DNA from 2 places in the Mycoavidus cysteinexigens genome. Region 2 is predicted to be linked to the other one. Evidence: predicted binding sites of a transcription regulator. Region 2 holds the regulator's gene; the other holds the start of a gene.
The links. The regulator LexA, encoded in region 2, represses DNA repair genes until DNA is damaged. The targets are predictions, from matches to a motif close to ACTGTATNNNNATACAGT.

Region 1 (3,420 bases), 1.4 Mb from region 2:
GGGCGATCCCGCTCATAATTGTGTCATCTCGGATGCCAAAGGGGGATTGGGTGCGCATTACGGGTAATAAATTAGCCGGCAGATAGAGGATCGCAGCGGCGCTTAAGAATGCCCAGGTACGCGTTAGGCTATTCGGTTTGCGTAGATAAAGCCGGTGACCGCAGCGCATGCAATGCAAATGGTGGTGGGTGGAGAGAGCAGGCTCATAACGATGGACGTGTTGGCAGATAGGGCAAGCCACTAAGCCAGCCTGCTTAGCGCTCAGACGTTTCATTGCGAAAAGGCCTTGGCGGATGCGTTGGCCAGTTTGTGTTTACTCTCCAGCTGGCTATCGGTTGTCTTTGCTGCGGCATGAGCGAGTCGCCAAAAATGCTGGGGATTAAATGTACTCAGTGAGGTAAGCAGTAAAGTCAGCACACCAAAGGCAAACAGCGCCGCACCAGGAATCACGTGCGCTAGACTCGATAATTTAACTAGAGTAATAAGAATACCAAGCATAAATACTTCGAGCATAGCCCATGGCCGCACGCATTGAATTATGCGCGCTACGAGATTAAAGCCAGGCGCTATGCGGCCCGCTTGCAATGGAGCTAGCAAATAGATCAACGCAGCGAGTTCTGCCAGGGGGCACAAGATGGTTGCGCTAAAAATAAGTATCGCCACAATCGGCGAGCTTTCGCGCCAGAGTTGTTCAATCCCGCTAAGCAAAGTGGTTTGACTAGAGCTTCCTTGTATTTCGAGTGTAGCAATCGGAAAGCTGTTAGCAATGACGAACATAATCATGCTCGCTAGTGCCAAGGCGAGCAGGGTGTGGGTATGATGCACCACAGGCTGATCAAGTATGGCCCTGCATTGTGCACAGCGCGCAACCGATCGTTTGTCCAGCAGGACTTTACGATGTAGGGTGTCGCACTTGCTGCAAGCGAGTAGTTCATTAGTTTGCGTATTGTGTTGTAGTACCATAATCGCTTAATGATTTAGAACGCTAAGACGGAATATAAAAAGGAGATTCTTTCATGACTCAGACACCAGCTCTTACCACTTCATCTAAATATACCTCACCTGCCATTGCGTTGCACTGGTTGATTGCGCTTTTGATAATCTGCACCTTTGGCTTAGGGTGGGTGATGACGGATCTTCCGGCGGGTACGCCAAATAAAATGCAGTATTACGCATGGCATAAATGGCTGGGCGTCACTGTATTTATGTTTGCGGTCTTGCGCGTGCTATGGCGGGCTACGCATCGGCCGCCGGCGTTACCTTCTCAGTTACCTATTTGGCAGCGTTGGGCCGCGCATTTAGTGCATTTTCTACTTTATCTGGTGATGTTTGCCGTGCCTTTGTCAGGCTATTTATTGAGCTCGTCAGCAGGTGCGCCGGTGGTTTATTTAGGCCTGGTGCAGTTACCCGCACTGATAGATCCTGCTCCTGCACTGAAACCCATTTTTAGAACCGCGCATGTTTATTTAAACTATGCGCTCGCAACCTTGGTGCTTCTACATTTCTTAGCGGCGCTTAAACATCGGTTCATTGACCGCAATGGTGTGCTTGCGCGCATGTTGCCATGGTGTAAGTGTAAGTAATAAGGTATGCTTTTTGGCAATCAGGCTTGCTAAGTAACCTGTTTTTTTATACAGTATATGGTATGCTAATTTGCTAGGCGGTATTTAGACGGAGCGCCGCTTGTCTCTACAAAGGATGATTCATGGAAGGAAGTAAAAAAGGTCAAGCTCAAGCGAGTTTAACCGCTGAAAAAGGCAAAGCGCTTAGCGCCGCACTTGCGCAAATTGAGAAGCAATTTGGCAAAGGCTCAATTATGCGTTTGGGCGACGGTGAAGTGGTTGAAGATATTCAAGTCGTTTCTACGGGCTCGCTAGGACTTGATATTGCGCTTGGGGTAGGCGGCTTGCCGCGGGGTCGTGTGGTGGAAATTTACGGACCGGAATCTTCGGGGAAAACCACGTTGACTCTACAGGTGATCGCCGAGATGCAAAAAATTGGCGGCACCTGTGCCTTTATTGATGCGGAGCACGCTCTTGATGTTCAATATGCGGCAAAGCTTGGCGTCAAAGCGTCTGATCTTCTGATTGCACAACCTGATACAGGTGAGCAGGCGCTTGAAATTGCAGATGCGTTGGTGCGCTCTAGCTCGGTCGATTTAATTGTCATTGACTCGGTTGCCGCGCTTGTGCCCAAAGCTGAAATTGAAGGCGAAATGGGCGACTCTTTGCCTGGGCTGCAAGCACGTTTAATGTCACAAGCATTGCGTAAGCTCACCGGAACGATCAAACGGACAAATTGCTTAGTTATTTTTATCAATCAGATCCGAATGAAAATCGGCGTGATGTTCGGTAACCCGGAAACCACAACGGGCGGCAACGCGCTGAAGTTTTATGCTTCGGTACGGCTCGATATTCGTCGGATTGGCTCAATCAAAAAATCGGATGAGGTGATTGGGTCTGAAACCCGCGTGAAAGTGGTCAAGAATAAAGTCGCTCCGCCATTTCGTGAGGCCATTTTTGATATTTTGTATGGCGAAGGCATTTCTCGTGAGGGTGAAATCATCGACCTTGGCGTACAAGCTAAAGTTGTTGAAAAGGCGGGCGCTTGGTATAGCTACAATGGTGAGCGGGCAGGGCAAGGAAAAGATAATGCACGAGAGTACTTACGTGAAAACCCGGACATTGCACGTGAGATTGAAAACAAAGTACGGGCTTCATTTGGCGTGAATGCAGTGACAATCGCTGATGAAATTCAAGAAAAAGTTTAAACAACCGCGCACAGCGGAGGCCAGCATGATTTCTCGGTCGTCTGTTGGCCTTACCCTCTCTCAAAAAGCCTAATATGTTGCGACAATGTACGCTAAACCTAGTTTAAGGGCGCGCGCGTTGGGTTATCTGTCGCGGCGAGAACACAGCCGTGCTGAATTACATCGCAAATTAGCCTCTTATGCAGAACATGAAACAGACCTGAATGTTCTACTGAATGTTTTGCAAGAAGAAGGTTATTTATCCGATGCTCGCTTTGCTGAAAGTGTGGCGCATCGTCGCGCGGCGCGTTGCGGCGTGCGTCGGATTATTAACGAACTCAAGCAGCATGAGCTGGACGCTACGTTAATCGAACAGATTGGCGCAGATTTACAGTCATCTGAATTAACCCGTGCTAAAGCTATTTGGCGTAAAAAATACGGAAACTTACCCACTACTTCTATCGAGCGCGCGCGCCAAACGCGTTTTTTGGCGATGCGCGGGTTTGCTCACGCAACCATCGTAAGTCTGCTAAGCGGCTGCGATGAAGAGTGAGAGCTATGTTAAAATCAAGGGTTTCAAAGGCCTGTTTAAAGGAATCAGCGAATGAATATTCACGAGCACCAGGGTAAAGAAATCCTGCGCAAATTTGGGGTTGCCGTACCACGCGGCA
Region 2 (3,420 bases):
GGTTAGGTCTAAAACCAGCTGCGATACCCATTTTTAGCTTAACGAATAAGACTATGGGCACCCCGGATGCGCTGGCTTGCTGATTTGGCTTGCGCTGTGACCCGGATATATGACGCCCAATTTTTGAACGCCCTATCAAAGACTCAAGCAGAACCAACTGAATATTTTAACACTGATTTAATAAGTATCGAAGATACTTTGCAGCCGACTCGTCGGCGCCGGCTGGTCGCCGCTGAGCGCCAACATCAATAACACCCGCGCTTTATATGGATTTAATGTACCTGCGCTCACAAAACCTAATTCATCATCAGGCACAACGCCATTACGCATCACATGCCCCGCTCCGACTCGACTGGCCCGCACCACTGCCACCCCGCGCCTGACTGCTTGGGCCAACGCCTGTTGCAAGGGGGCGCCCAGTGAACCATTGCCAGTCCCCGCGGCGACAATACCGCGCACCCCCGCCGCCATGAGCGCGTCGACTAAAACCGTGGATGCTCCAGCATAATTCATCACAATTTCAACCAGCGGCCAAGCCTCAAGCGGCGCCTCCAGCTCACTCGCGCAGGTATGTCGCCGTTGCGGCGCACGCTGAAATTCGACCCGTCCATCTTGCACCCACCCGAGCGCACCGACCTCCGGTGAGCGAAATGCGTCTACTGCATAAGTACTCGTCTTAGTTACATCACGCGCACAATGAATTTGGTTATTTAAAACCACCAACACGCCTTGGCCAATCGCCGCTTGATGCGCCGCGACCGTCACTGCATTAAAAAGATTCAGCGGCCCATCCGCCGACAGTGCGGTAGCGGGCCGCATAGCGGCGGTAAGCACCACGGGTTTGGAGCTTTTAACCCCTAAATGGAGCAAAAAAGCCGTTTCTTCAAGCGTATCTGTGCCATGCGTAATCACCACCCCATCAATTTCGGCGCGCGTCAGCAACGCATTCACACGATAGACAAGCTGCGACCAATAAGCCAGTGTCATATCCTTGCTATCTATTTGAACACTTTGCTCAGCTTCGATATGGGCCACTGAAGCTAGCACTGGCAGCGCTTCAAGCAAGTCCTCAATCTCCAATATGCCTGCTTGATAATGAGCGGTTAACGAAACCGCCGCCGGTGCAGCGGCCGTGGTCCCGGTCAACGCGCCGGCAATCGTGCCGCCCGTAGCGACCACAGCAATCCGCGGCAAACACGCAGAAGATGCAGAAGAAGCTGAGGTGGGAAGAAAATCTGCAAGCATTCCATTAAATCGCTGAGAGGGGAACAAAATAAGCCGGCTATGAATATCATGGCGAACCGAGCGCAACTCAAACACCTATGACGCGAACTTATTTCAAAACGGGCGAACAATACTCCGAAACTTAAGCAAACGCTAGCCAACACTGTTGTATAAACACGAACGACAAACCCGCTGCCGGTTATGCCAACAAAAGCTCAATGCCGTCACGGCGCCAGACAAACTACGGCTGCCTGGCAGCAGAAAGCAAGCACCGGCTTTCATTCATATACAAAACGCTTTATACTGTATAAAAAAACAGGCCCATTCGCTTAAATACGTAATCACACTATGCCCAAACTCACCGTACGGCAACAGCAAGTTTTCAATTTGATCCGCCACGCGATTAAGCAAAGCGGCTTTCCCCCAACCCGGGCAGAAATTGCCGCTCAGCTTGGCTTTAGCTCAGCTAACGCGGCTGAAGAGCATCTCCGAGCACTGGCGCGCAAAGGCGTGATTGAACTCACTGCAGGCGCCTCGCGCGGCATCAAGCTGAAAACGGCCGCAACCCAAGCCAGGTCGCGCCAGCCTACGCTACCTGACGCCAGCTTCATGCAACTATCACTCCCCTTGATTGGCCGCGTAGCCGCAGGCAGCCCGATTCTCGCTACCGAACATATTATTCAACATTATCAATGCGACCCCTCCTTATTCGCCAGCCGGCCGGATTATTTACTGCATGTACGCGGCCTATCGATGCGCGATGCAGGCATTCTAGATGGGGATTTACTTGCGGTACGGCGTCAACCTGAAGCTCAAGACGGCCAGCTAATCATCGCCCGGCTTGATCATGAGGTCACGGTCAAACGCTTCAAGCGACACGGCAAAAAAGTGGAGCTGATTGCGGAAAACCCGGATTACCCTAACTTGGTGATTGAACCTGAGCAGGTAGACTTCGCCCTTGAAGGCATCGTAGTTGGCTTAATCCGACCGAGCGCATTTTAAACTCTATCCTCCATCCTCTTAACGCTTCCTCAAACCCCTTATTTCTTTCGCTAGGCTTAACCTTTGAGCTGCGCCATCAGACTATCAGTTAAAATATATTTTTTTATAGTTTTTATGAGTGACTCAGTCACTCTTCCCTGAAGTGCGATTGTTGATGTATCTACAAAAGCAGCTTCAATTTATGACTTTTTCATGACTCAGAATATATTGCGCAATGGCGTCAACGCGGATGCAGCGCTACCTAACGTGTCCTCAGTTGGGATAAACAGTCGCCGCCGCGTTTGCGTCGCGCCTATGATGGACTGGACGGATCGTCACTGCCGCTACTTCCATCGACTCATAACGCGCCATACCTGGCTTTATACAGAGATGGTGACCACAGGCGCCCTATTGCATGGCAATGCCGAACAACATTTTGCATTTAACGAAAAAGAGCACCCGCTTGCATTACAACTTGGCGGTAGCGAACCCAGTGAGCTAGCCCGCTGCGCCAAACTTGCCGCCACCGCGAATTATGATGAAATCAATCTGAATTGCGGCTGTCCGTCTGAGCGCGTGCAACGCGGCGCATTTGGCGCCTGTCTCATGGCAGAGCCCGCGCTGGTCGCCGATTGCGTGCGCGCAATGTGCGACGCAGTATCTCTTCCGGTCACCGTAAAACACCGCATTGGCATTAACGACCGAACGGATTACGCATTTGTGCGCGATTTTGTGGGAACTGTAGCGGATGCGGGTTGCCGCACTTTTATTGTGCACGCCCGCAATGCGATCTTAGGTGGACTCAGCCCGAAAGAAAACCGCACGATTCCCCCGCTCCGCTACGATTACGTTCACCACTTAAAGCGCGACTTCCCCGAGCTTGAAATCATTTTAAATGGCGGCATTCAAACCCTTGAACAGATTGAAGAACACCTGGCTCAGGTAGATGGCGTTATGATCGGCCGCCAAGCCTACCACCAACCTTGGTTATTAGCGAGCGTTGACCGCGCTTTCTACCAGGCCGCCACCCCCATGCCACAACGGGCGGAAATTGAAGCAGAATTTATTGCTTATGCTGCGCAGGAGCTTGAGCACGGCACTTATTTAGGCGCCATGACGCGGCATATACTTGGCCTATATCATGAGATGCCCGGCGCGCGCGGCTGGCGGCGCGTACTCTCAGATCACCACAAACTTGCCGCAGGCGATTTGCAG

Region 1: recA (recombinase RecA) is a predicted target of LexA. The motif match lies at 1,621-1,638, and genes of this name have one in related genera.

Annotation. Positions count from the first base shown of each region.
Region 1 covers NZ_AP018150.1:2,406,085-2,409,504, reverse strand. Annotated here, with positions in the region: gene MCB1EB_RS10175 (paraquat-inducible protein A) at 1-274, opposite strand, end outside; gene MCB1EB_RS10170 (paraquat-inducible protein A) at 271-963, opposite strand; gene MCB1EB_RS10165 (cytochrome b) at 1,017-1,583, shown strand; gene recA (recombinase RecA) at 1,706-2,770, shown strand; gene recX (recombination regulator RecX) at 2,856-3,302, shown strand; gene sucC (ADP-forming succinate--CoA ligase subunit beta) at 3,354-3,420, shown strand, end outside.
Region 2 covers NZ_AP018150.1:1,021,037-1,024,456, reverse strand. Annotated here, with positions in the region: gene MCB1EB_RS04375 (asparaginase) at 178-1,245, opposite strand; gene lexA (transcriptional repressor LexA) at 1,573-2,226, shown strand; gene dusA (tRNA dihydrouridine(20/20a) synthase DusA) at 2,473-3,420, shown strand, end outside.